DNA from 4 places in the Cronobacter dublinensis subsp. dublinensis LMG 23823 genome. Region 1 is predicted to be linked to each of the others. Evidence: predicted binding sites of a transcription regulator. Region 1 holds the regulator's gene; each other region holds the start of a gene.

Region 1 (7,208 bases):
CGTCGGAGCAGACGCGCGCCTCAAAGGTGCAAAAAGCGCACGCCAGTACGGTGAAAAAGAAAACCAGCACAAAAACCGTCAGGAAAAGCAACAACGTAACAAAGACAAAAACGAAAACGGCGAAAACCGCCAGCGAGAAGCGAACCACCACCGCAAAACGCACCAGCAAGACCTCATCGACTGCCAGTAAAACCGCTTCCCGCCGCACTTCCGGCACTTCCGTTAAACAGGCCAGCACGCATCTGACTGCGCAAGCCTGTTCAAAAACCCGTAAAAACCGCAAAACCCGATGCGTTAACGGGCCGCTGACTATCGCAGATGCGCATAAAGCACGCGTGAAGAAAGCCCAGAACACCGCCATGAACAAACTGATGAACCAGATTGGCAAGCCGTATCACTGGGGCGGCACCTCGCCGCGCACCGGTTTCGACTGTAGCGGTCTGGTCTGGTATGCCTATAAAGATCTGGTGAAATTCCGCATTCCACGCACCGCGAATGAAATGTATCACCTGCGCGATGCCGCGCCGGTCAACCGTGGCGAGCTGGAAAGCGGCGATCTGGTGTTCTTCCGCACCCAGGGCCGCGGCACGGCCGATCATGTCGGCGTGTATGTTGGCAACGGCAAATTTATCCAGTCACCGCGTAGCGGACAGGAAATTCAGATAACCTCGCTCAGCGAAGATTACTGGCAGCGCCACTATGTTGGCGCGCGCCGGGTGATGACCCCGCGCACGATCCGTTAATCCACGGTCGCTATCAACAAAAACGGAGAAGGTCACCCTTCTCCGTTTTCTTTTTCTGCGTTGCCCGTTTTATTCCGCGCGACAGGCTGTTTGCGTTTCGCGACGCCCGGAGAGCAGCACCAGCAGCAGGCCGAGAGCGGCAATCAGCGCGCCCATCACCGGCACCACGCTGTAGCCGAAGCCCGCATGTATAACCGCGCCGCCCGCCGCCGCGCCAAGCGCGTTGCCAAGATTAAACGCGCCGATATTGACCGACGACGACAGTCCCGGCGCTTCGCTGGCGACACGCATCACGCGCATCTGCAACGGCGGCACCACGGCGAACGTCGCCGCCCCCCACACCACCATGCTGACCGCCGCGCCGATCTCGGTTTTCGCAAGCCATGGAATAGCCGCCATGATGACGATAAGCAGCATCAGAAAGCCCTTCAGCGTGCCGTTCAACGAGCGATCCGCGAGGCGCCCTCCCAGATAGTTGCCAATGGAGAAACCGACGCCAATCAACACCAGCATGGCGGTAACAAACGCCGCGCTGGCGTCAGTGATGTGGTGCAGCACCGGCGCGATATAGGTATAGAGTGTGAACATTGCGCCCGCGCCGAGCACCGTGGTCAGCAGCGCGCTCACCACCTGCGGGCGCATCAGCACCGCCAGCTCGCTTTTGACATCCGGACGCTCGCCGCTGCCGCCTTTCGGCAGGGAGAACCAGAGGCTCGCCATCGCCACCAGACCCAGCCCCGCGGTCGCGAGGAATGACATCCGCCAGCCAATGGTTTCGCCAAGCCAGGTCGCGGCCGGTACGCCGCCGATATTGGCGATGGTCAGCCCCATAAACATGGTCGCGACAGCGCTGGCCTGCTTATGTTTCGGCACCACGCTTGCCGCCACCACGGAACCCAGCCCGAAAAACGCGCCGTGGTTGAGGCTGGTGAGAATGCGCGAGGCCATCAGCGTCATGTAATCCGGCGCCAGCGCCGACAGAACGTTGCCGAGCGTAAAGATTGCCATCAGGAAAATCAGCGCGCTGCGCCGTGCGCGGTGCGACAGCAGCAGCGTCATCAGCGGCGCGCCGATCATGACGCCGACCGCGTAGGCGCTGATAAGCATACCGGCGGCGGGAATTGAGACATTAACGCCATTGGCGATGACGGGCAGCAGGCCCATCGGGGAAAACTCGGTCGTGCCAATGCCAAAGGCACCAATAGCCAGTGCCAGTAACGGAAAATTGACTTTCATTCATTACTCCAGAAATTGTACAACAGCGCCGGTTCCCCGGCGTCACAGCAGGATGCAGAAAGCATGGCATTTTCAGGCCGACAGGATAAGTAACCAAAACAGCAAAATATTATTGCCTGTGTGTTAAAGAACACGCGCAAGTTGTTATTAGCGAATCATAAGGGAATAACAGGAGAAAGAAAGGAAACGACGGGCGAAAGAAGCTAAAGCGCAGGAATAGCAAAAAGAATACGGGAGAACAGGCGCGTTCTCCCGCGACACGCTTAATGCAGAATGGCGGTAAACGCGCCCGCCACAATTAAACCCAGCACAACAACGGTAGTGACCAGCGAAAATTTCAGATCGGAACTCATGGTATTCTCCTTAAAGACCCCATAAAAAACAGGTAGAGCGCATTTTTGCATAAACGCGCCGAAAAATCCTGCGACATTTAGCCAGATATGCGTTTTCCCTCTTCCCCTTTCGATAAAGATAAGCCAAAATTCGTCGCTACTTTATTCGGTACCGGCCATCGACCCCTCCTCACGATAAATGTCGCGTTTCCCGGCATGCCGCACGTCCCCTCGTGGCACACAGGGGTGTGTACAGGCAAACGATTAACCCGTGATTTTACAGGGCTCAGCGAGGGGTCTGGAGTGATGATTAATGGCAACAATTAAAGACGTCGCGAAGCGAGCAAACGTTTCTACAACAACAGTCTCACATGTAATTAACAAAACCCGTTTTGTGGCGGAAGAGACACGCAACGCGGTGTGGGCGGCAATCAAAGAATTACACTATTCGCCGAGCGCCGTGGCGCGCAGCCTGAAGGTGAACCACACCAAATCTATCGGTCTGCTCTCCACCAGCAGCGAAGCGCCCTATTTTGCGGAAATTATCGAAGCCGTTGAAAACAGCTGCTTCGCGAAAGGCTATACGCTGATCCTCGGCAACGCGCATAACAATCTGGAAAAGCAGCGCGCCTATTTGTCGATGATGGCGCAAAAGCGCGTCGACGGTCTGCTGGTGATGTGTTCGGAATACCCGGAGCCGCTGCTCGCCACGCTCGAAGAGTACCGTCATATTCCGATGGTCGTGATGGACTGGGGCGAAGCCAGAGCGGATTTCACCGACTCGGTTATCGATAACGCTTTCCAGGGCGGCTATCTCGCAGGCCGCTATCTTATCGAACGCGGCCATCGCGATATCGGCGTTATTCCCGGCCAGCTTGAGCGCAATACCGGCGTGGGGCGTTTCTCCGGCTTTATGAAAGCGCTGGAAGAAGCGATGATCAAAGTGCCGGAAAACTGGATTGTGCAGGGTGATTTCGAGCCGGAGTCAGGCTATCGCGCGATGCAGCAGATCCTCTCCCAGCCGCAGCGTCCTACCGCTGTGTTCTGCGGCGGCGATATCATGGCGATGGGCGCGATTTGCGCCGCTGACGAGATGGGCCTGCGCGTGCCGCAGGATATTTCCATCATCGGCTACGATAACGTGCGCAACGCCCGCTTTTTCAGCCCGGCGCTGACCACTATCCATCAGCCGAAAGAGACGCTGGGCCAGACCGCGTTCAATATGCTGCTTGATCGCATCATTAATAAACGTGAAGAGTCCCAGACTATCGAGGTGCATCCGCGCTTAATCGAGCGCCGATCGGTGGCGGACGGTCCGTTCCGCGACTATCGCCGGTAATTCCTGCCGGGAGCCCTCTCAGTCTGGCTCCCGCAACCACTCCTTGTTCAGCGTTTCACTGTCCCCCAGATAATCCAGCAGCCAGCGCAGCGCGGGCGAGGCGTCGCTTTGCCGCCACGTCAGGCAGCAGGCGGCGTCCGGGAATGGATTTTCCAGCGTCAGCGCCCGCCACTGGCCGCGGTCCAGCCAGGGTTTGGCGAAATGCGTCGGCACCATGCCGATGCACAGCCCTTCGCTCAGCGCGTCGGCGGCGCAGTGCCAGTCCGGCACCACCACGCGATGCTGATTATCAAGCAGCCAGGTGATCCGTTTAGGCAGCGAGCGCGATGTGTCCTCCAGCACCAGCGACGGGTAATCGCGCAGGCTGTCGTCGCTGAGCGCGCCCGCGTGCTGCGCCAGCGGGTGATGGCTCGCCACCACGCAGCGCCAGCTCAGCATCCCCATATCCCGAAACGCGAAGCGCCCGCCCCCCACCGGCACCGCCTGGGTCGCGCCGATGGCCAGCTCCACGCGCCCGTCCGCCAGCGCGTCCCACACGCCGTTAAACACCTCCTGCGACACCAGCAGTTCGACATCGGAGAAATGGCGGTAGAAGTCGAGCACCAGGCGGCGCGTGCGCTCGGGCCGCACGATATTGTCAACCGCAATGGCGAGCTGTCCGCGCCAGCCATTGGCAATCTGCTGACACTGCTGGCGGGTGATCATCATTTTTTTGATAACAGAACGCCCTTCGCGCAGAAAACAGGCGCCGGCGGGCGTCAGCACGACGTCGCGATGCCGACGCTCGAACAGCGACACCGCCAGCCACTCTTCCAGCTGGCGCACCGTATAACTGACGGCAGAAGGCACGCGATGAAGTTCCGCCGCCGCCGCGCTGAAGCTGCCGTTGCGCGCCACCGCGTCCACCACTTCGAGGGAATATTCAGACCACATTTTTGCCTGCAAAATTTTTGAATGGAGAGGGCAAATATTAACGTTTCACAACGCGGTTTGCACTCCGTACACTCCTGGCTCTTTCGCGTATTACGAAGTGAGCAAACATTATGCGACCTACAAAAGGCTTTCTTTTCTGGCTGGCCGGGCTGAGCGTGCTCGGTTTTCTCGCCACCGATATGTATCTGCCTGCGTTCGCGGCAATCGAAGCGGATCTGCGCACCGCGCCGTCCGCCATTAGCGCCTCCCTGAGCCTGTTCCTCGCGGGTTTCGCGCTGGCGCAGCTGGTCTGGGGCCCGCTCTCCGATCGTTTTGGCCGTCGCCCGGTATTACTGGCGGGCCTCGGGATTTTCGCGCTCGGCTGTCTTGGCACGGTCTGGGTGGAGAGCGCCGGCGCGCTGCTGGCGCTGCGCTTTATTCAGGCGGTCGGCGTCTGTGCGGCGGCGGTCAGCTGGCAGGCGCTGGTGACAGACCGTTACCCGGCGCAGCAGGCGCGGCGCATTTTCGCCACTATTATGCCGCTGGTCGGGCTCTCCCCGGCGCTGGCCCCGCTGCTCGGCAGCTGGATCCTCAATCATTTCGACTGGCAGGCGATTTTCGTGGTGCTGTTCGCCATTACGCTGCTGCTGATGATCCCGGCGCTGCGTCTGCCTGCCGGCGCGCCGCAAAATCACCATGAAGGCGAACCGCTGAGCTTCGCCATGCTGCTGCGCTCGTCCACTTACAGCGGTAATGTGCTTATTTACGCCGCCTGCTCCGCCAGCTTTTTCGCGTGGCTGACCGGCTCGCCGTTTATCCTGCACGCGATGGGCTACAGCCCGGCGGTGATAGGCTTAAGCTATGTACCGCAGACTATCGCCTTTCTGATTGGCGGCTACGGCTGTCGCAGCGCGCTGCAAAAATGGCATGGCGAAAAGCTGCTGCCCTGGCTGCTGGTGGGCTATGCGCTAAGCGTGGTCGCGACCTGGCTTGTGGGCTTAAGCGACGCGGTAACGCTGACCACGCTGCTTATCCCCTTCTGCCTGATGGCGATGGCGAACGGCGCGATTTACCCGATCGTGGTGGCCGCCGCCCTGCTGCCGTTCCCGCAGGCCACTGGACGCGCCGCCGCGCTGCAAAATACCCTGCAGTTGGGGCTGTGCTTCGTGGCGAGTCTGGTGGTTTCCTGGCTTGTTGCGACGCCGCTGCTCTCCACCACCAGCGTGATGCTGGCGACGGTCTTACTGGCGGGTCTTGGCTGGTGGCTGCGCGGGCGTCACGTCCCGGCACGGTAATCAGGCAGGCGATAATATGACGTTTTTGTTATTAGCTTGCTAACTGTCAATGGTTGAATCATCGTATTGCGAGGCCTATACTGGTTCGCGGCTCTACGATAAACACCATAAATATTATGTAGTAACGGGAGCCGCTGGCTCCCGTTTTTCTTGAATGACTTTTCTGGCAAGGGTCATCGCCCTTCCTCTGTTCTACGTCGGATATCAGGCTCGCGGACCTTTCCGTGATATTTCTCACATACCGAAAATTGCGACTACGCTGTTTGAAGGTTCTGGTCACAGTAGTGATGGAGAAGCTATGAGTTCATCGTGTCTGGAAGAAGTCAGCATACCGGATAACCACTGGTATCGTATTGTAACTGAACTGCTCAGCCGGGCCGGGATCGCCGTCAACGGCGCCGCCCCCGCCGACATCCACGTGAAAAACCCCGATTTTTTTAAGCGCGTGCTACAGGAAGGCTCCCTCGGTCTTGGCGAAAGCTATATGGATGGCTGGTGGGAGTGCGAGCGTCTCGATCTGTTTTTCACCAAAGTGCTGCGCGCGGGGCTGGAAGACCAGCTCCCCCACCATCTTAAAGATACGCTGCGCATTCTCGGCGCCCGCCTCTTTAACCTGCAGTCGAAAAAGCGCGCGTGGATTGTCGGCAAAGAGCATTACGATCTCGGCAACGATCTTTTCAGCCGCATTCTTGACCCGTATATGCAGTACTCGTGCGGCTACTGGAAAGAGGCCGATAACCTGGAGGACGCCCAGCAGGCGAAGCTGCGGCTCATCTGCGAAAAACTGCAGCTGAAGCCCGGGATGACGCTGCTCGATATCGGCTGCGGCTGGGGCGGTCTCGCCGCGTTCGCCGCGCAGCATTATGGGGTTTCCGTCACCGGTGTGACGATCTCCGCCGAGCAGCAAAAAATGGCGCAGGCGCGCTGCGAAGGGCTTGATGTCACTATCCTTTTACAGGATTACCGCGACCTCGACGCGCAGTTCGACCGCATTGTGTCGGTGGGCATGTTTGAGCATGTCGGCCCGAAAAATTATGCCACCTATTTTGACGTCGCCGACCGCAACCTTAAGCCCGACGGGCTGTTCTTGCTGCATACCATCGGCTCGCGCAAAACCGATAACAATGTCGACCCGTGGATTGATAAATATATCTTCCCGAACGGCTGTCTGCCCTCGGCGCGCCAGATAGCGGCCGCCAGCGAGCCGCACTTCGTCATGGAAGACTGGCACAACTTCGGCGCTGATTATGATAAAACGCTGATGGCCTGGTACGAACGCTTTCTGGCCGCCTGGCCGGACATCGCCGATAACTACTCTGAGCGGTTCAAACGGATGTTCACCTATTATCTG
Region 2 (7,208 bases), 790 kb from region 1:
ACCAATCCGCTGCTGAAGCTTGCGGATCTCGAAGCCATCGCCGGGCTCGCGCGCCGCCACGGGCTTATCAGCGTCGCGGATAATACCTTTGCGTCACCGGCAATCCACCGCCCGCTGACGCTCGGGTTTGATATCGTGGTGCATTCGGCCACCAAATACCTCAACGGTCATTCTGATGTCGTGGCGGGGCTGGCGGTCGTTGGTGATAACGCGGCGCTTGCACAGCAGCTCGGGTATCTGCAAAACGCCGTCGGCGGGGTGCTCGACCCGTTCAGCAGCTTCCTGACGCTGCGCGGTATTCGCACACTGGCGCTGCGTATGGAGCGTCACAGCGCGAATGCGCTGAAGATAGCGCAGCGGCTGGAGCAGCATCCGCAGGTGGAGAAGGTGTTTTTCCCGTGGCTGGAAAGCCACCCGCAGCATACGCTGGCGCGCCGCCAGATGGCGCTTTCAGGCGGGATGATTTCGATAGTGGTGCGCGGCGACGAGGCGCGCGCGGCGCAGGTGATTAAAACGCTGCGGCTCTTCACGCTCGCCGAAAGCCTGGGCGGCGTCGAGAGCCTGGTGAGCCAGCCTTTCAGCATGACGCACGCCTCGATTCCGCTTGAACAGCGGCTCGCAAACGGCATCACGCCGCAGTTGATCCGGTTGTCGGTGGGGATCGAGGAAGCGGACGACCTGATTGCCGACCTGGAGCAGGCGTTAGGGGCGTAACGATGCGCGGCGGGTGCGCTTCGCTTACCCGCCCTACGAGCCGGGCGTAACGTTGTGGGATTTTGTAGGGTGGGTAAGCGCAGCGCACCCACCTTCACACAGAATAAAAAGGCACCCACTGGGGTGCCTTTCTCTTAGCGTAACAGCGCCTGCGCCCAGGCGATGCCGCTGGCGTACTCGGGCGGCAGCAGCGGCGCGAGCGCCTCCAGCGTGGCGTCAATCAGCGCCGGCTCGTTGTCGCTGAGGTTAAGGTGGCCGACCTTGCGGCCCTCGCGCACCTCTTTGTCGTACCAGTGCAGATGCACCAGCGGCAGCTTGAGCCAGTCGTAATTGAGATCGCTGCCAATCAGATTCACCATCACCGACGGGCTGCTGACCACCGGCTGCGGCAGCGGCAGGCCGGTGATGGCGCGCAGGTGCAGCTCGAACTGGCTGATGGACGCGCCGTTCTGCGTCCAGTGGCCGCTGTTATGCACGCGCGGCGCCAGCTCGTTAATCAGCAGGCCCTGCGGCGTGACGAAACACTCCATCGCCATGACGCCGACGTAATTAAGCTCATCCATAATGGCGCGCAGCATGGTCTCGGCCTGCTTCTGCTGCGTCGCGCTCGCCTGCGGGAAGGCCACGCTGGTGCGCAGAATGCCGTCCTGATGCAGGTTATGGGTCAGCGGATAGAAGACCGCGCTACCGTCGTGGCCGCGCGCGCCCACCAGCGACACCTCGCCAGAAAAATTAATGCCCTGCTCGACGATGCATTCGCCGTAGCACTCGCCAGGCAGCGTGTCGGCGTCGCTTTCGCGAAGACGCCACTGGCCGCGACCGTCATAGCCGCCGGTGCGGCGCTTCACAATGGCGAGCTCGCCAAGACGGCTGAACACCTGCGGCCATTCGCTGCGGTCAGCCAGCAGCTGCCACGGCGCGGTAGGGAGAGCGAGCTTATCGAGCAACTGCTTCTGCGTGAGGCGGTCGGCGATAAGCGGGAAAACGTCGCGGTTCACAAACGCGTTGTGTCGCGCCAGTTCGCGGGTCAGGGCGGTTTCCGGCCAGCGCTCTATTTCGGCGGTGATAACGCTCTGCGCGAACGGCACCGCCTGCGGATCGGCATCTAGCCCTACCGGCCAGACGCGAATGCCGAGCGGCTCGCCCGCCTGGCGGAGCATTCTGCCGAGCTGGCCGTTACCCAGCACGCATACCTGTTTCATGCGTCACCCCGCGGGTCCGGGTTCTCCAGCACCTCGTCAGTCTGCTTCTGGCGCCAGTTCTCAAGGCGCGCCAGCAGGGCGCTGTCGTGCTGCGCCAGGATCTGGGCTGCCAGCAACGCGGCGTTAGCCGCGCCCGCTTTGCCGATAGCCAGCGTGCCGACCGGAATGCCGCGCGGCATCTGTACGATAGAGTAGAGGCTGTCCAGTCCGCTTAATGCCGCGCTCTGCACCGGCACGCCCAGCACCGGCACCAGCGTTTTCGCGGCAATCATGCCCGGCAGATGCGCCGCGCCGCCCGCGCCCGCGATAATCACCTGAAACCCGTTCTCCTGCGCGCTTTCGGCGAAGCTAAACAGCTTATCCGGCGTGCGGTGCGCGGAGACCACTTCAACGTGGTGAGGAACATCCAGAGCATCGAGGATTTCTGCGGCAAACTGCATAGTGGCCCAGTCGCTTCTGGAACCCATGACGATGGCGATACGCGCCGGGGTGTGGCTGGAGGACATACGTCTCAAAACTCCTGTGGTCAGGCGGCAAAATCAACGGGGTCGCCGTTACGAGGGCTTTGAGAATATCACGGATATCGGGCAAGGAAAACGGTTGCGTAGGCGCGCGCCGGGCAAAAAGGGCAGGGCGGATCAGAACGGAAAGGCAATCAGTTCCACGTCGTCGGGCGTGACTTTTATCATCGAGCCTTCGCTGTGCCAGGCACCTAACACGACGCGGTGCGCAGGTTTGCCGTTGGCCTCAAGGCGATGGACGGCGGGACGGTGGGTATGACCGTGGATAAGCCACTGCACGCGCTGACGCGTCATCGCGTCGACCACCGCCTGCGGGTTGACGTCCATAATGGCGAGATCTTTCTGGCTGTTGGAGGCTTTGCTGCCGGCGCGCATGCGGGCGGCGATGCGGCGGCGGATGCGCAGAGGGAGCGCAAGGAACAGCCGTTGCAGCCACGGCTTGTGGACTTTGGCGCGAAACGCCTGATAGCCCGCGTCGTCGGTGCAGAGCGTGTCGCCATGCATAATCAGTACGCGTCTGCCGTAAAGTTCCAGCACTTTTTCTTCCGGCAGGAGCTGCATGCCGCTTTCGCGCGCGAAGCGTTTACCGAGCAGGAAATCGCGGTTGCCGTGAATGAAGTAACAGGGCACGCCGCTTGCCACGAGCGCCTTTATGCCGGCGGCAATGTCGCGGTGCAGCGGCTCGGGGTCGTCGTCGCCAATCCAGGCTTCAAAGAGATCGCCCAGGATGTAAAGCGCGTCCGCCTCACGTGCTGCACCGCCTAAAAAACGCAGAAAACCGGCGGTGATCGCCGGTTCTTCTGAGCACAGATGAAGATCTGCAATAAAGAGCGTTGCCACGAATTACTCGCTGAGGGTCACGCGCTCGATAATCACGTCTTCTTTCGGCACGTCCTGATGCATGCCGCTGCGGCCGGTGGAAACGCCTTTGATTTTATCAACCACGTCCATGCCTTCGACCACTTCCGCGAACACGCAGTAGCCCCAGCCCTGCAGGCTTTCGCCGCTGAAGTTCAGGAAGTCGTTATCCGCCACGTTAATGAAGAACTGGGCAGTCGCGGAGTGCGGCGCCTGCGTGCGCGCCATCGCCAGCGTGCCACGGGTGTTTTTCAGGCCGTTGTTGGCTTCGTTCTTGATAGGATCTTTGGTGCTTTTCTGCTTCATGCCCGGCTCAAAGCCGCCGCCCTGAATCATAAAGCCGTTGATAACACGATGGAAAATGGTGTTGTCGTAGAAACCTTCCTGGCAGTATTCCAGAAAGTTTTTTACCGTTTCCGGCGCTTTGTCATCAAAAGTTTTGATTACGATGTCGCCGTGATTGGTGTGAAAAGTAACCATGTCTGCATCCTGTTTTGTTTCAGTGGTGCTTCGGCTTCTGCAAGAAGCCACAAGTAGGAGGCTGTTATAGCATAACTCACCGTTTGCTTCACCTTGCAAAGTGGGGTGCTTGCGCTTTCAATTATGGGTAATATAGGGGTTTTATACGCTTACCACACACTGACACGGAAACTTCTGATGTTAAAAATCTTCAATACCATGAGTCGCCAGAAAGAGGAATTCAAGCCTATCCATGCCGGGGAAGTCGGCATGTACGTGTGTGGTATTACCGTTTACGACCTCTGTCACATCGGCCACGGTCGCACATTTATCGCGTTTGACGTTGTGGCGCGCTACCTGCGTTTTCTCGGCTATAAGCTGAAATATGTACGCAACATTACCGATATTGACGACAAAATCATTAAACGCGCGAACGAGAACGGCGAAGACTTCGTGGCGCTGGTGGACCGCATGGTCGCCGAGATGCACAAAGATTTTGATGCGCTGAATATTTTGCGCCCGGAAAGTGAGCCGCGCGCGACGCAGCATATTCCGGAAATCATCGAAATCGTTGAACAACTGATTGCTCGCGGTCATGCGTATGTCGCGGGCAACGGCGATGTGATGTTCGCGGTGGAGAGCGACGCCGATTACGGCAAGCTGTCGCGCCAGGATCTGGAGCAGCTCCAGGCAGGCGCTCGCGTTGAAGTTGCCGACAGCAAACGCAATCCGATGGATTTTGTGCTGTGGAAGATGTCCAAGCCGGGCGAGCCGAGCTGGCCGTCGCCGTGGGGCGAAGGCCGTCCGGGCTGGCATATTGAGTGCTCAGCGATGAACTGCAAACAGCTGGGCAGCCATTTCGATATCCACGGCGGCGGCTCTGATCTGATGTTCCCGCACCACGAGAATGAAATCGCCCAGTCAACCTGCGCGCACGACGGCGAATACGTTAACTACTGGATGCACTCCGGGATGGTGATGGTCGATCGCGAGAAGATGTCGAAATCGCTCGGCAACTTCTTTACCGTGCGCGATGTGCTGCAGCATTACGACGCGGAAACGGTGCGCTATTTCCTGATGTCGGGCCACTATCGCAGCCAGCTTAACTACAGCGAAGAGAACTTAAAGCAGGCGCGCGCCTCCCTTGAGCGTCTCTACACCGCGCTGCGCGGGACTGACAGCAGCGTAGCGGCGGCGGGCGGCGAGGCGTTCGAAGCGCGCTTTGTCGAGGCGATGAACGACGATTTCAATACGCCGGAAGCCTATTCAGTGCTGTTTGATATGGCGCGTGAAGTGAACCGCCTCAAAACCGAAGACAGCCACGCGGCGAACCAGCTGGCGGCGCATCTGCGCAAGCTCGCGGCGGTGCTGGGGCTGCTGGAGCAGGCCCCGGAGCAGTTCCTGCAATCTGGCGCGCAGGCGAATGACGATGAAGTGGCGGAAATCGAAGCGCTGATCGTTAAACGTCTGGAGGCGCGCAAAGCGAAAGACTGGGCGGCGGCGGACGCCGCGCGCGATCGCTTAAACGAGATGGGCATTGTTCTCGAAGACGGCCCGCAGGGTACGACCTGGCGGCGTAAATAAGAAAAAGCGGCGAAAGCCGCTTTTTTTATGCGCATGATTCAGCGTGGGCATTTTCGGCAGGTGCGCTGCGCTTACCTGCCCTACGCAACGACGTCAGCGCAATGACAGGGCGGGTAACTTTGTCGGGCGGGTAAGCGCACCCGCCAGAAAAACCATTACGTCACCATGTAGGGCGGGTAAGCGCAGCGCACCCGCCATCCGTCAGACGACATCACCCTTCACGCAGAGCCGCGCACGACAAGCTGGCCGGAGAGCGTAATGCGCTGCGCGGGCAGGCCTGGCTCGTGAATAAGCCGCACGATAAGCCCCGCCGCCTGTCGCCCGGTCTCTTCGCTGGCGGACGAAACGTAGGTGAAAGACGGTGAGGTGAGGTTCACATGCATCATGTCCTCAAAGCCCACCAGCGACACCTGCTGCGTCAGAAACACATCTTTCCCGACGGTGCGGCCCACCTGATGAATCGCCTCAAGGCAGCCGATAATCGCATGCGGCGAGTGGCATAACAGCGCGGTTATCTTATTGTTCGCTTCCAGCAGTTGACGCACCGTCTGGCTGACCGCAAGCGTCTCTTCGGCGCAGGCGGGCGCGAATTCGTCGCGCCAGGCGAGACCGTATTGCGAGAGCGCGGCGCGGTAGCCGAGCAACCGCTCCTGGCGAATCAGACACTCTGGCGTACCACCGATATAGGCGATATTGCGATGGCCGCGCTCAATCAGATAGCGCGTGGCGAGCCCGCCCGCCTGGCGGTTGTCGCGCACCACGCTGTTGAGCTTTTCCTCAACCGGCGACTGCGACACCACCACGACCGGCAGCGAACTCTGCGCGACCGGCGCAGGCAGCGTGCGGTGGCCGGAGTCGGCGGTCAGGTAAACGACGCCCGCCACGCCCTGGCGGATAAACGAGACAAAACAGGCTTCCAGCCGCCCCGTATCGCGGCCCGGCTGGGTGAGGAACACCATATAGCCCTGCGCCTCCAGCGCCTGTACCAGGCTCGCCGTGACACGGGTGGAGAACGGATCGTTGAGGTCGTCCACCACCAGACCAATCAGGTTGGAGGTTTTACCGCGCAGGTTGGCGGCGGCGACGTTATGCACATAGCCCAGCGTCTCAATGGCGGCATGCACTTTTTCGATGGTCGCGGCGGAGATTTTTCCCTTCTGGCGCAATACCAGCGAGACCGTGGACACCGACACGCCCGCATGACGCGCCACATCGATAATGCTGACCTTTTTCATCTGCCCTGATTTATCCTTTTATCGCCAGCGGTCGCGGGCCTGGCGCCAGGCCCGCGCGGGCGTTATTTCCCCGTCATGCCTGACATATTTTGCGCGATAAATTGCGCGCGCGCGCCGAAAATCACCTGAATACCGTTATCGCCCACAAATACCACGCCGCGTGCGCCGAGGCCGTTCAGCCCGTCTCTGTCGACCAGTTCCGGGCGGGAGACTTCAAGACGCAGACGGGTGATGCAGGCGCCGACGCTGGTAATGTTCTCTTTACCGCCCAGCAGACCGACGATATTGCCCGCCAGTTCGGCATCGGTTTTGTCATCCACGTTCGCGGTAATTTCCACGCGGCCCGGCGTTTTCACGTCAAAGCGACGGATAACAAAGCGGAAGGTGAAGTAGTACATCACCGCCATCGGAATACCGACGATCACCGCGTTCAGGTAGTGGGTCTGATAGCCGTTAAAGGATGGCAGGATCCCGAATGAAATGTAATCGATAAGCCCGGCGGAGAACGATTTGGCGATATGCGCGTCCAGCAAATACATGCACATATACGCAAGCCCCGCCATGATGGCGTTAAATACATACAGTACCGGCGCGACAAAAATAAAGGTAAATTCCACCGGCTCCGTGATCCCCGT
Region 3 (7,208 bases), 2.0 Mb from region 1:
GAATTGCGTCGCTGACGAAGCGGTCTTTATTAATGACGTGCGAGACGGTTGAGGTGGAGACACCCGCAAGGCGGGCGACATCTTTCATTGTCGCCACGATGGCTTACCCCTGCTGCTGTAAAAAGGCGTCGATCTCGTCGCGCCAGGGAACGGAAGGCTGCGCGCCAGGTCGCGTCACCGCAATCGCGGCGGCGGCATGGGCGAAGCGGATAGCCTCAAGCAGCGGCGTGCCTTCCAGCAGCGCGGTGACCAGCGCGCCGTTAAAGGTATCGCCCGCGGCAATCGTATCGACGGCCTTCACGCTAAAGCCCGGCACGCGCTGCCCTTCGCCGTTAACGCTCAGCCATACGCCGCGGCTGCCGAGCGTGATAATCACCGTTTCAATGCCTTTCTGATGCAAGACCGCGGCGGCCTGCGCGGCGCTCTCATCGCTTGCGACCTTCACGCCGGTCAGTTTTTCCGCTTCGGTTTCATTGGGGGTAATGATGTCCACCAGCGCCAGCAGCTCATCGGAAAGCGCGCGCGCGGGCGCCGGGTTAAGGATAACGATAGTCTGATGTTCATGGGCGATACGCGCGGCAGCAATCACGCTTTCGACCGGCGATTCCAGCTGCATCAGCAGCGCGCGGGCACTGGCGATCCCCTCCCGCTGCGCCTCAACGCGCGCAGGCGTTAACGCCGCGTTCGCGCCAGCATGAATACCGATGACGTTTTCACCTTCGCCATTGACGAAAATCAGCGCCACGCCGGTCGATTCACCAGCCACCACGCTGACGGGGGAGACATCGATATTATCGCGCGAAAGCTGCTGGCGAATACGCTCGCCGGTATCATCCTCGCCCACGCAGGCGATAAACGCGATTGCCGCGCCGCTGCGCCCGGCCGCCACGGCCTGGTTGGCGCCTTTGCCGCCGAACGCCACCTGATACCGGCTGCCGGTGACGGTTTCGCCCGGCGCCGGGAAGGCGTCAAGGTTGAGGATATGGTCGGCATTGATGCTGCCGAGGACGACGAGGTTGCCAGCGCTTTTCATGTGAGTGTTCCTGTAAAGGCGCCACATCCTGTGGCGCATTGCCCTGCTTTTCTTATTAATGCGTGGTTTTATTTGATAACCAGCTTCAGATCCACCGGGATACGGGCGCGAACTTTCTCGCCTTTCAGCACTTTATCCGCGGTCTGTACGCCGATAACGCCGATTTGCTCCGGCTGCTGAGCGACGGTCGCGCTCATCTTACCATCCTGAACCGCTTTCACGCCGTCAGCGGTGCCGTCAAAGCCAACCACCATGACATCGGTTTTACCGGCGGTCTGCAGCGCACGCAGCGCGCCCAGCGCCATTTCGTCGTTCTGCGCGAACACGGCTTTCACGTCAGGGTGCGCGGTCAGCAGGTTCTGCATCACGTTCAGGCCTTTGGTGCGGTCGAAATCCGCAGGCTGGCTCGCCAGCACATTCAGCTTATGCGCATCTACGGCCTGCCTGAAGCCTTCGCCACGCTCGCGCGCCGCCGAGGTGCCTGCTATGCCCTGCAGTTCGATGACTTTCGCGCCGTCACCGGCTTGCTTCGCAATGTAGTTACCTGCGATTTTACCGCCTGCGATGTTATCAGACGCGATATGGCTGACCACTTCGCCTTTCGCCGCCATACGGTCCAGGGTGATCACCGGGATTTTCGCCTGGTTTGCCATCTTCACGGCGTTGCCCACCGCATCGGAATCGGTCGGGTTGATCAGTACCAGTTTGGTGCCGCGAACGGTCAGGTCCTGCACGTTCGCCAGCTCTTTCGCCGGGTTATTCTGAGAATCCAGCACCACCAGATCGTAACCCAGTTTTTCTGCTTCTTTTTGCGCGCCATCTTTCAGCGACACAAAGAACGGGTTGTTCAGCGTAGAAACGACCAGTGCGATGGTGTCTTTCGCCATCGCGTTGGCGCTGACGGTCGCGCTTAACGCAACGGCGGAAACCAGTGTAGCCAGCTTTTTCATATTCATAATCAGATGTCCTGTTGAGTAATGAGTTACTGCTTTTTGTTATCCACCAGCACCGCCAGCAAAATGACCACAGCTTTGACGATCATCTGGTAGTAGGGAGAAACACCTAAAAGGTTCAGGCTATTATTCAGGAAACCGAGGATCAGCGCGCCGATCAGCGTCCCAACAATACGACCTTTCCCGCCCGCCAGACTGGTGCCGCCGAGCACGACTGCCGCGATGGCGTCCAGTTCATAGCCCACGCCCGCCAGCGGCTGCGCCGAAGAGAGACGCGCCACTTCAATCACGCCAGCGAGCGACGCCAGCAGACCTGAGAGCGAGTAGACAATAATCTTGATTTTGTTAACGCTGATGCCCGAGAGGCGCGTCGCCGCTTCATTGCCGCCCAGCGCGTAGATATAACGACCAAGACGGGTGTGATGCAGCACGTACCAGGTCACCAGAAACACCAGCGCCATGATCCACACCGGCGTCGGGATGCCGAGCGGGCGCCCGATGCCGAACCAGCCAAACAGGTCGCCGTTGTCGTTAAAGCCGGTGCTGACCGGGCTGCCGTTCGTGTATTCAAGCGTTACCCCGCGCAGCAGCAGCATCATCACCAGCGTGGCGATAAACGCCTGCACGCGGCCTTTTGCCACAATCGCGCCGGTCACCGCGCCGATAGCCGCGCCAAGCGCAAGGGCGGCAGCCACCGCCACCAGCGCGTTGACCTCAATGCCGACGAGCGAGGCGGCGACCGCCCCGGTTAACGCCAGCAGGGAACCGACGGACAGATCGATACCCGAGGTGAGGATAACCAGCGTCATCCCGACCGCCATAATGGCGTTCACCGAGGTCTGCTGGAGAATGTTGAGCAGGTTATTAACGGTAAAGAAATTGGGGCTCAGGGTGGAGACAATCGCAATCAGCACCAGCAGGGCTATCAGCGACTTTTGCTCCATCAGCCACGCTTTTGTGAAAAAGCGACGAGTCGCAACGGTCTGGGTAGTCATACGTCTTTTACTCCTGGGTCACGCGATTGAGCTTGCCGACGGCCGCAGCCATCAGCAGTTCCTGGGTGGCCTGCTCGCGTGTGAATTCACCGCCGAGATGCCCTTCATGCATCACCATGATGCGATCGCTCATCCCCAGCACTTCCGGCATCTCCGAGGAGACCAGGATGATGCTCAGCCCTTCGGCTTTGAACTGGTTAATGAGCTGATAAATTTCTTTTTTGGCGCCCACATCCACGCCACGGGTCGGCTCGTCGAGGATGAGCACTTTCGGGCGCGTCATTAATCCGCGGGCGATCGCCACTTTTTGCTGGTTGCCGCCGGACAGCAGACCGATGGCCTGATCCATGGACGGCGTTTTAACGTTAAAGAGGCGGATAAAATCGCTGACCGCCTGCTGCTCGTCTTTATGCTTTAGGCTGCCGACGTCGCGGCTGAAATAGCGCAGCGCGGTCAGTGACATGTTTTCTTTCACCGACATGCCGAGCACCAGCCCGTCGCGTTTACGATCTTCGGAGATATAGACGATGCCGTTCGCCAGGCCGTCCTGGGGCGAGCGCGTCACCACTTCGCGGTTATCCAGCGTGACGCTGCCGCCCGTGCGCGGCAGCGCGCCATACAGCACTTTCATTAATTCGGTACGCCCGGCGCCCATCAGCCCGGAGACGCCCAGGATTTCGCCCTGACGCAGCGTAAAGCTCACGCCGTTCACGCCAGGGCCGCTCAGGTTGTCGACCTTCAGGCGGATCTGGCCCGGCGCTTTATCAAGATGCGGGTACTGGTCTTCGAGCTTACGGCCGACCATCATTTCGATGAGCGTCTCTTCCGTCAGGGAGCTGACTTCACGCTCGGCGATAAACTGGCCGTCGCGCATCACCGTTACGTCATCGCAGATCTCAAAAATTTCTTTCATGCGGTGGGAGATATAAACGATGCCGCAGCCCTGCGATTTCAGCTCGCGGATAGCGCGGAACAGGGAGTCGGTTTCGGTATCGGTCAGCGCGTCGGTCGGCTCATCCATAATGATGACCTTCGACTCAAAGCTCAGCACTTTGGCAATTTCCACCATTTGCTGATCGCCAATCGACAGCTCGCCCACCAGCCGGCGGCTGTTAAAGCGCAGGTTGAGCTTCGCCAGCAGTTTGTCCGCTTCGGCATACATCTTTTTCCAGTCGATTTTGCCGAAACGGCTGACAAACTCGCGCCCCAGAAAGATGTTCTCCGCGATGGAGAGCTGCGGGATCAGGTTTAACTCCTGGTGGATGATGCCGATACCGGCTTCCTGCGAGGCTTTCGGCCCGCTGAAGGCAGTTTCCTGACCAAGCCAGACCAGCGAACCGGCGTCGCGGGTATAGATGCCGGTGAGTACTTTCATCAGCGTGGATTTACCGGCGCCGTTTTCTCCCACCAGCGCCATGACGCGCCCGGCGTAGACGTTCAGCGTCGCGCCGGAGAGCGCCTTAACGCCGGGGAAGGATTTATCGATGCCTTTAAGCTGGAGTAAAGGTTCCATAGCGGCCTCAGAACGTGACGCCAGCGCAGAGAATGATATTCGCATACGGGGAACACTCCCCGCTGCGAATGACCGCCTGACTGTCAGCGGTTTTTAGTTTGAACTGTTCATGCGAGACATAGTGAACAGCGATGGTATTTCCCTGGTGTTGCTGCAGCTGCCCGAGGTGACCGAGCAACGTTTCGTGGAGCTGCGGATTATGCTGTTTAATCTCTTCTGCGAGGATCGCCGCTTCCACCTGCATTTCACGCGTCACGACATCAACAACCTGTAAAAACCCCGGCACGCCCTGGGTCAGCGCGAGATCGATACGTTCAGTCGTGGACGGGATCGGCAGCCCGGCGTCGCACACCACAACGGTGTCGGTGTGACCAAGACGCGAGATGACGGATGAAATACCGGAATGAAGAACGGTGCCTTTTTTCATTTTATGCTCCCTCAGCGAAACGTTTCGCTGATGAAGAGTTTATCCGGGCAAAAGAACAATAAACAAACATCACGTGGCGAAACTGTGATCGCCATCGAAACGTTTCGCTTAAGGTAAAAAAGCGCGCGTGTTCCCCAACAAAAAACGCCTCCCGGTGGCCGGAAGGCGTTTCGCTTAAGGATTAAATCTCTACCTGCGTCCCCAGTTCGATAACGCGGTTCGGGGGGATTTCAAACTGGTCCGGCGCCCGGAGCGCATTGCGCTGTAGCAGCAGGAACAGCTTGCCGCGCAGACGCAAATACCAGGGCCGATTATCGCCGATAATCAGCGACTCATGCGACATAAAGAAGGAGGTTTCCATCATCCGGCAGCTTAAGCCTTCGAGCCCGCAGCGGTGAAAAACCTCTTCCACATTCGGCGTTTCGCGCCAGCCGTAGCTCGCCACCACGCGCCAGAACGTCGGCGACAGCTGTTCGAGCGTCACACGTTTGACGTTATGGACGTAAGGCGCGTCTTCGGTGCGCAGCGTCAGCAGGATCACGCGCTCGTGCAGCACTTTGTTGTGCTTGAGGTTATGCAGCAGCGCGAACGGGATAACGTTCAGCGCGCGGGACATATACACCGCAGTGCCCGGCACGCGCACCGGCGGCGATTTCTCAAGTGAGGTGATCATCGCATCAAGCGAATTGCCGTGCTCGTGCATTCGGCGCAGCAGACGGAAACGCTCGCTTTTCCAGGTCGTCATAATGATAAACATCACCAGACCCAGGCTTAACGGCAGCCAGCCGCCGGAGAAGAGTTTCTCCAGGTTCGCTGAGAAAAGCGGCACATCGACGCATAAAAACGCCACGACCATCAGGCCTACCAGGATACGGTTCCAGTGCCAGTTTTTGCGCGCGGCCGTGCTGAAGAGAATCGAGGTCAGTACCATCGTGCCGGTCACCGCGATACCGTAAGCCGCCGCAAGGTTGCTGGAGTGCTCGAAGCTGACGATAACAATCACCACGGCGAAATAGAGCATCCAGTTCACCACCGGGATATAGATCTGGCCTGACTCCATTTCCGAGGTGTGGATGATGCGCATCGGCGACAGATACCCCAGACGCACCGCCTGGCGGGTCAGGGAAAAGACGCCGGAAATCACCGCCTGCGAGGCGATAACCGTCGCGAGCGTCGCAAGGATAAGCATCGGGATAAGCGCCCAGTCCGGCGCCAGCAGGAAGAACGGGTTCTTGATAGCCTCCGGCGTTTTCAGCAGCAGCGCGCCCTGCCCGAAATAATTCAGCACCAGCGACGGCAGCACCACCGAGAACCACGCCACGCGGATAGGCAGTTTGCCGAAGTGCCCCATATCGGCGTACAGCGCTTCCACGCCGGTAATCGACAGCACCACCGCCCCGAGCGCCGCGAACGAAACGGCTTTATATTCGAGGAAGAAATGCACCGCCCAGGCCGGGTTCAGCGCCTGCAGCACTTCCGGGTTGCCCATAATGCCGCGCGCGCCCAGCACCGCCAGGATCAAAAACCAGGCGAGCATAATCGGCGCGAAGAGTTTCCCCACCATGCCGGTGCCGTGTTTTTGAATCATAAACAGCAGCGTCAGCACGATAATGGAGAGCGGAACGATATACGGGTCGAGCGAAGGCGCAGCGATTTCCAGGCCTTCGATGGCCGACATCACCGAGATAGCAGGCGTAATCACCACCTCGCCATAAAAGAAGCTGCCGCCGATAAGCCCGAGGATCACCAGCACCGACGTCATGCGCGCCGAGGTATTACGCCCGGCAAGCGACATCAGCGTCAGAATACCGCCTTCGCCGGCGTTATCCGCCCGCATCACGAACGTCAGGTATTTAAAGGAGACAACAAAAACCAACAGCCAGAAAATTAATGAAAGAAAGCCAAAAACCGCGTCCCGCTCCACGCCAAAACCAAACTGGCCGGACAGACATTCTCGTAACGTATAAAGCGGGCTGGTGCCGATATCGCCATACACCACCCCGATAGCCGCCAGCGTAATCGCAGGCAACGATTGCTTATTCTCAGTGCTCATAGACTAGTCTTCGTTGAAATTCCGTGTGCGCTTAGTCCCTTGGCCCACAAAAAGCGCACAGTATGCACGATTCGTTAAAAAATCGTACCCCTCAATCACCGAGTCTTTACCCAAATCAAGCCAAATAGATAATGGCATCAATCCATTATCAGCATGAATATGAAACGTCTATACTCGCACCAGAAACCAGGCGGCGTAGTCAGAATGCAGAGTAACTATTATGGCTCAACCCAA
Region 4 (7,208 bases), 390 kb from region 1:
CAAAAGCTGGCATCTCCTTCCTCGCCGTTTATGACGGTTCCTGCTTTGATCCGATACAGGCTGTCATTAATAATTCTCTGCCCAATTATAATGAAGAGGTGCTGCACCTCACGACGGGCTGCTCGGTTATCGTCACCGGCAAGGTGGTCGAATCCCCGGGCGAAGGCCAGAGCTTCGAGTTGCAGGCAACCCAGGTTGAAGTCACCGGCTGGGTCGACGATCCGGACACCTATCCGATGGCGGCTAAGCGCCATAGCATCGAGTATCTGCGTGAAGTGGCGCATCTGCGTCCGCGCACCAACCTTATCGGCGCGGTAGCCCGCGTGCGTCATACGCTGGCGCAGGCGCTGCACCGTTTCTTCCACGAGCAGGGCTTTTTCTGGGTCTCCACCCCGCTGATTACCGCCTCTGATACCGAAGGCGCGGGCGAAATGTTCCGCGTCTCGACGCTGGATCTGGAAAACCTGCCGCGCGATGGCCAGGGCAAAATCGATTTCGATAAAGACTTTTTCGGCAAAGAAGCATTCCTGACCGTTTCCGGCCAGTTGAACGGCGAAACCTACGCCTGCGCACTGTCGAAGATCTACACCTTCGGGCCGACGTTCCGTGCGGAAAACTCCAACACCAGCCGTCACCTGGCGGAGTTCTGGATGCTGGAGCCGGAAGTGGCGTTCGCCAATCTGAACGATGTGGCGGGTCTTGCTGAAGCCATGCTGAAATATGTCTTCAAAGCGGTGCTCGATGAACGCCTGGACGACATGAAGTTCTTCGCCGAGCGCGTGGATAAAGAAGCGATCGATCGCCTGGAGCGTTTCATTTCTGCCGACTTCGCGCAGGTGGATTACACCGATGCGGTCGCCATTCTTGAGAAGTGCGGCGAGAAGTTCGAAAACCCGGTCTACTGGGGCGTGGATCTGGCGTCCGAGCATGAGCGTTATCTCGCCGAGAAACACTTTAAGGCCCCGGTCGTGGTGAAAAACTACCCGAAAGAGATTAAAGCCTTCTATATGCGCCTTAACGAAGATGGCAAAACCGTGGCGGCGATGGACGTGCTCGCGCCGGGCATCGGTGAAATCATTGGCGGCTCCCAGCGTGAAGAGCGTCTCGACGTGCTGGACGCCCGTATGGAAGAGATGGGCCTTAATAAAGAAGACTACTGGTGGTATCGCGATCTGCGCCGTTACGGCACCGTACCGCATGCCGGCTTTGGTCTCGGCTTTGAACGTCTGATCGCCTATGTGACCGGCGTTCAGAACGTGCGTGATGTGATTCCCTTCCCGCGCACCCCGCGCAACGCGAATTTCTAATCCCGACAGGGCCAGCTTGCTGGCCCTTTTTTGTACCCGCTCACGTTTTGTCCACTTTTTATTACATTTTCGCTGACATCATTTCTGGTTAAAAAACAAGCAATCGTCTGATGGCGGATTTTTGCACCGCTTCGCTATAGCATATTTGTACACACTTTCCACAGACATCCGGACTTCCATCCATCTCATCTATTAAAAAACAATTGGCGCTTACAATTGTATAAAAATGCGCCTTATATAAATTAATGATAAGTTTTTCATATATATAAGAAAGGAATGGCCGAAATTTATTCACTTAAGTAATAAATTTGAGGTCTCTCACAAAGTTCCCTTCCATTAATAAATGCTTACACAATATTTCTTTTTGTTACCTGATTTAGACATTTGTAGCACTTTCAGGGTAGCGAAACGATTATATGAATGGAAAGATGCCAGACAGACACAGAAAGACACCAAACTCTCATCAATAGTTCCGTAATGAATTATTGACGGCAGTGGCAGGTGTTCAAAAAAACCAATGAGGGTAATAAATAATGATGAAGCGCAATATCCTGGCAGTGGTTATCCCTGCCCTGCTGGTAGCCGGTGCAGCAAACGCTGCAGAAATCTATAACAAAGACGGCAACAAACTTGATCTTTACGGTAAGGCTGTAGGCCGCCACGTATGGACCACCACGGGTGATAAGTCTTCCAATGGCGACGCTACCTACGCACAGATTGGTTTCAAAGGGGAAACTCAGATTAATAGCGATCTGACCGGTTTCGGTCAGTGGGAATACCGTACTAAAGCAGACCGTGCTGAAGGCGAGCAGCAGGGTGGTAATACGCGTCTGGCATTCGCTGGCCTGAAAATTGGTGACGCTGGTGCGATTGACTACGGCCGTAACTATGGTGTGGTTTATGACGTCGAGTCTTACACCGATATGGCTCCTTACTTCTCCGGCGAAACCTGGGGCGGCGCTTATACTGATAACTATATGACCAGCCGTGCTGGTGGTCTGCTGACTTACCGCAACACCGATTTCTTCGGTCTTGTTGACGGCCTGTCATTCGGTATCCAATACCAGGCTAAAAATGAAAGCGACCACAGCATCAATGCCCAAAACGGCGACGGCGTAGGTTACACCGCTGCTTATGAATTTGGTGAAGGTTTTGGTGTGTCTGCGGCATACAGCAACTCTGACCGTACTAACGATCAGGAAGAGCGTGATGGTAATGGTTCACGTGCTGAAGTCTGGGCTGTAGGTGCTAAATATGATGCAAACAACATCTATCTGGCAACTGTCTATTCCGAAACCCGTAATATGACTATTGTTGACAACTCCGTAACTAAAACTACTGAGATGGCTAACAAAACCCAGAACTTTGAAGTTGTAGCTCAGTACCAGTTCGACTTCGGCCTGCGTCCGGCAATTTCCTATGTGCAGAGCAAAGGTAAACATCTGAATGGCGCAGACAGCGATGCTGATCTGGCTAAATATGTTCAGGCTGGCGCGACTTATTACTTCAACAAGAACATGAACGTGTTCTTCGATTACCGCTTCAACCTGCTTGATACCAATGATTACAGCTCCTCTTACGGTATCGGTACTGACGACCAGGCTGCTGTTGGTCTGACCTATCAGTTCTAATCAGCACAACCTCGTTGTCTGATAGTGAAAAAACAGGGCTTCGGCCCTGTTTTTTTATGGGTAAAAGAAAATCCTGCCGACTTTTGCGATCCATGTAACTTTTCCGGGCAAACGGTTGGCATTTTGTAAATCTCCCGTTAACCTGATAGCGAATTTCCCTTCTGAAATCACAATGGAACCTCGTCATGTTTGAGAACATTACCGCCGCCCCAGCCGACCCGATCCTTGGTCTGGCCGATCTGTTTCGTGCCGACGACCGCCCGACCAAAATTAACTTAGGCATTGGTGTTTACAAGGATGAAACCGGTAAGACCCCGGTTCTGACCAGCGTTAAAAAAGCAGAACAATATCTGCTGGAAAATGAAACCACCAAAAACTACCTCGGCATTGACGGTATTCCCGAGTTCGGTCGCTGCACGCAGGAGCTGCTGTTCGGTAAAGCAAGCCCGGTTATCAGCGACAAACGCGCCCGCACCGCGCAAACTCCAGGCGGCACCGGCGCGCTGCGCGTCGCGGCGGATTTCCTCGCGAAAAACACCGACGTGAAGCGCGTCTGGGTCTCTAACCCGAGCTGGCCGAACCACAAAGGCGTGTTTAATTCCGCCGGTCTGGAAGTGCGTGAATATGCCTATTACGACGCAGCGAACCACACCCTCGATTTCGACGGTCTGTTAAACAGCCTGCAGGAAGCCCAGGCAGGCGATGTGGTGCTGTTCCACGGCTGCTGCCACAACCCGACCGGCATCGACCCGACGCTTGAGCAATGGGAACAGCTGGCGAAGCTGTCCGTTGAGAAAGGCTGGCTGCCGCTGTTCGACTTCGCCTATCAGGGCTTCGCCCGCGGTCTGGAAGAAGACGCCGAAGGCCTGCGCGCGTTCGTCGCCCTTCATAAAGAACTTATTGTCGCAAGTTCGTTCTCCAAGAACTTCGGCCTGTACAACGAGCGCGTGGGCGCCTGTACGCTGGTGGCGGCGGATGCCGATGCCGCAGACCGCGCGTTCAGCCAGATGAAATCCTGCATTCGCGCCAACTACTCCAACCCGCCGGCGCACGGCGCGTCCGTGGTCGCGACCATTCTCAACAATGACGCGCTGCGTACCATCTGGGAACAGGAGCTGACCGATATGCGCCAGCGCATCCAGCGTATGCGTCAGCTGTTTGTGAACACCCTGGCCGAGAAAGGCGCGGATCGCGACTTCAGCTTCATCACGAAGCAGAACGGCATGTTCTCCTTCAGCGGCCTGACCAAAGAGCAGGTGCTGCGTCTGCGTGAAGAGTTTGGCGTTTACGCCGTCGCGTCAGGCCGTGTCAACGTGGCGGGCATGACGCCGGACAACATGGCGCCGCTGTGCGAAGCTATCGTCGCCGTGCTGTAAGGGTGACGCGCAAAAGCAAAAGGGCCGCACTGAGCGGCCCTTTTTGTTGGCGGGTATAACGCGTTACCAGACCGGCATTTCATCCTGCAGGAAGGGGTTATGCAGGCGCTCATGGCCGAGTGTCGACATCGGGCCGTGGCCGGGAATAAAGGTGACGTCATCGCCGAGCGGCAATAGCTTGCGCTTAATGGCATCGATAAGCTGAGCGTGGTCGCCGCGCGGAAAATCGCTGCGCCCCACCCCACCTTTAAATATCACATCGCCGGAAACCAGCAGACGCGACTGGGCGTCGAAAAAAACGATATGGCCCGGCGTGTGGCCCGGGCAATGCAGCACGGCAAGCGAAATATTGCCAACGCTGACCGTGTCGCCTTCGTTGAGCCAGCGGTCTGGCGTGAGCGGCTGGCACTCGTCAAGCCCGAACATGCGGCTCTGAGCGGGTAAGCCCTGCAGCCAGAACTCATCTTCTTTTTCCGGGCCGATAATGGGGATGCCGTAATGCGCCGCGAGCTCCGCCGCCGCGCCGACATGGTCAAGATGACCGTGCGTTAACAGGATCTGCTGCAGCGTGACACCCTTCTGGGCGACTTCTTCCTTGATACGCTGCGCGTCGCCGCCGGGGTCCACCAGCGCTGCCTGTCGCGTCTCCTCACACCAGATTAACGAGCAGTTCTGGGCGAACGCCGTTACCGGAATAATATGATAGTTCATACCGCTCCTTTTACCCGGCGCGCTGCCGGGGTCGTTAATTACCAGTGCCTTAGCGGCCCGGTATCAATATGCACAAAGTTACTGCTGGGGTAGTATCCTACACCACCGGCGCGCAGAGATAACGCCGCTTTGCGAATATTGCTTAACGAAATTCCTTCGATATGAAAATCCATCGCCTGGCCTTTGGTGTGGTAGCTGTGCTTTGCCACGCCGCGGCTTTTGGATCGCAGTTCCGCGTTGGTATCAACGGAGCGATAGCCGGAGATCAACTGCACCGGTTTGCGAGTGCCAAGCAGGCCCTGCAGACGGTAGAGCTGGTCAAATAATCGGGGATCCATCGCTTTTACCTTATTTGCCCGGTAATCACGAAAGAAATGGTTTAGCTTTGCTAATTCATCCTGAATATAGCCCCGGCCATCGAAAAATTCGGCCTTAATCGATTCGCCAGTATTGAGGTTATTCAGCGTAAGAATACGCGGTCGCGGCGTCGACAGAGTAGCAAACGCAGGCGTTGGCAGTATTGCAGCGCCTAAAGCGGCGCCGCCAAACGCCAGCAATTTGCGGCGGTGAGCGTCTATTTTATCCATGATATTCAGGTCTACAATCAATATGAACAATAACTATGCACTTCTGGCGCACGAGAGGCACCTTAACCGCCAGCCGGAGGGGAGTCAATACAAGTCAAAGCGGGGAATAACGGGCCTTTTTTCACGTTTGGCCCGTTTTATGTTCACATTGAGTAGGTTAAGTCCGTGGAATTAAACCTGTTAGCGGATAAGTTGTTCCACTTTCGGGAGGATTTGTGCGCCCGATCGCGCGGTGTGATCATAATTGTAAATATCTGTACGATATTGCGGACGCCCATCTTCGCCAATAAATGCCGTCAGATAATAGAGGTTCACCGGAATGGTCTGCGGAATATTCACGTAGCGCGTATTCCCCTCTTTCAGCGTCTGCGAAATACGGGAATCATTCCAGCCCGCATCCTGCAACAGCAGGTTAGCAAGCTCTGACGCTTTATTCACACGCACGCAGCCGGAGCTGAGCGCCCGCGCGTCGCGCTGGAACAGATTATGGTTCGGCGTATCGTGCAGATAGATGGCATCGGAGCTCGGCATATTGAACTTGTAACGCCCCAGCGAGTTATGCACGCCCGGTGCCTGCTGGAAGCGGAACGGCAGGTTCGACGGCGTTATTGTCGCCCAGTCAACCATCCACGGATCCACCACTTCGGCATTGCTGCTCCAGCCGTTCAGCACCGTATAACCGTGGCTTTCAAGATAGCCCGGATCGTTCCAGACTTTCGGCAGAATATCTTTGCGCGCAAGCGTCGGCGGCACGTTCCACGGTGGGTTCACCACCACGTTGTTGAGCGCGCTGCTCATCAGCGGGGTTTTACGATCCGGACGGCCCACAATCACCCGCGACGCCAGCACCTGGCTACCGTTCTGGTAATAGACCAGCGAATACTCGGGAATATTGACCATAATGCCAGTGTCGAGCTTACCGGGCAGCAGACGCAGACGCTGGATATTGAGCGCCAGCAGCGCGGCGCGCTCGGCAGGCGTCACGTTCAGCCAGTCGCGGGTCGACTGGCCAATCACGCCATCCGCGCCGAGGCCCTGCCACTTCTGAAAACGTTTCACCGCGGCGACCAGGTCTTTATCGTACACGCCGCGCGTCGGTTTTTTCGCTGTCGTCGGACTCGCCGTTTGCGGCGCGGCGGACGGGCTGACGACGTCGCTGTTATCGCCAGGCAGGACGATATCCGGGCCGCCATCCAGCATACCGGTACGCTGTAAAATCTCTTTCAGGGCCGGGATGTCGTTGCTCCACTGGCCGGGGCGCAGCTTCTCTTTGCCGGTCATCTGCGGCCACGGGCGCGTGTCGGCGACCAGTTGCAGCAGCGAGGCGTGCATCGCCGCATATTGCGGGTGCGCAGGCGCCAGCGAACGGACAAACGCCGGGACCGAGCCGTTATCCAGCGAGACCTGCCACTGGTTAAGCACCGTCAGCGCGGGCAGCTCAGGTTTATACGGTTTAGCGCTGTAGAGCCAGCGGTTACCCTGGCTTGGAATGCCGGAGATAAAATGCAGATAGCCGACCATCGCGTCGCTCAGCACGATATCGCGCGCAAGCCCGGTCACAGCGGGATCCGTAAGCTGTTCCACCCAGGCGGTAAA

What was found. The regulator PurR, encoded in region 1, represses purine synthesis genes. The targets are predictions, from matches to a motif close to CANGCAAACGTTTGCNTG.
Region 2: a site for PurR is predicted at 2,506-2,523, ahead of purE (5-(carboxyamino)imidazole ribonucleotide mutase). Genes of this name have one in related genera too.
Region 3: a site for PurR is predicted at 4,934-4,951, ahead of rbsD (D-ribose pyranase). Genes of this name have one in related genera too.
Region 4: a site for PurR is predicted at 3,043-3,060, ahead of AFK67_RS07320 (amino acid aminotransferase). Genes of this name have one in related genera too.

What each region holds. Positions count from the first base shown of each region.
Region 1 is NZ_CP012266.1:1,996,371-2,003,578, reverse strand. It holds gene AFK67_RS09120 (C40 family peptidase) at 1-743, shown strand, start outside; gene AFK67_RS09115 (MFS transporter) at 813-1,979, opposite strand; gene cydH (cytochrome bd-I oxidase subunit CydH) at 2,243-2,332, opposite strand; gene purR (HTH-type transcriptional repressor PurR) at 2,625-3,650, shown strand; gene punR (DNA-binding transcriptional activator PunR) at 3,669-4,583, opposite strand; gene punC (purine nucleoside transporter PunC) at 4,694-5,857, shown strand; gene cfa (cyclopropane fatty acyl phospholipid synthase) at 6,156-7,208, shown strand, end outside.
Region 2 is NZ_CP012266.1:1,207,968-1,215,175, forward strand. It holds gene AFK67_RS05510 (trans-sulfuration enzyme family protein) at 1-714, shown strand, start outside; gene purK (5-(carboxyamino)imidazole ribonucleotide synthase) at 849-1,916, opposite strand; gene purE (5-(carboxyamino)imidazole ribonucleotide mutase) at 1,913-2,422, opposite strand; gene lpxH (UDP-2,3-diacylglucosamine diphosphatase) at 2,555-3,277, opposite strand; gene ppiB (peptidylprolyl isomerase B) at 3,281-3,775, opposite strand; gene cysS (cysteine--tRNA ligase) at 3,953-5,338, shown strand; gene malI (Mal regulon transcriptional regulator MalI) at 5,557-6,573, opposite strand; gene AFK67_RS05545 (PTS transporter subunit EIIC) at 6,636-7,208, opposite strand, start outside.
Region 3 is NZ_CP012266.1:4,418,431-4,425,638, forward strand. It holds gene rbsR (ribose operon transcriptional repressor RbsR) at 1-97, opposite strand, end outside; gene rbsK (ribokinase) at 104-1,033, opposite strand; gene rbsB (ribose ABC transporter substrate-binding protein RbsB) at 1,102-1,989, opposite strand; gene rbsC (ribose ABC transporter permease) at 2,016-2,981, opposite strand; gene rbsA (ribose ABC transporter ATP-binding protein RbsA) at 2,989-4,494, opposite strand; gene rbsD (D-ribose pyranase) at 4,502-4,921, opposite strand; gene kup (low affinity potassium transporter Kup) at 5,103-6,974, opposite strand; gene ravA (ATPase RavA) at 7,195-7,208, shown strand, end outside.
Region 4 is NZ_CP012266.1:1,602,396-1,609,603, reverse strand. It holds gene asnS (asparagine--tRNA ligase) at 1-1,307, shown strand, start outside; gene ompF (porin OmpF) at 1,841-2,938, shown strand; gene AFK67_RS07320 (amino acid aminotransferase) at 3,124-4,314, shown strand; gene AFK67_RS07315 (MBL fold metallo-hydrolase) at 4,378-5,025, opposite strand; gene AFK67_RS07310 (peptidoglycan L,D-endopeptidase MepK) at 5,064-5,612, opposite strand; gene ldtD (L,D-transpeptidase) at 5,793-7,208, opposite strand, start outside.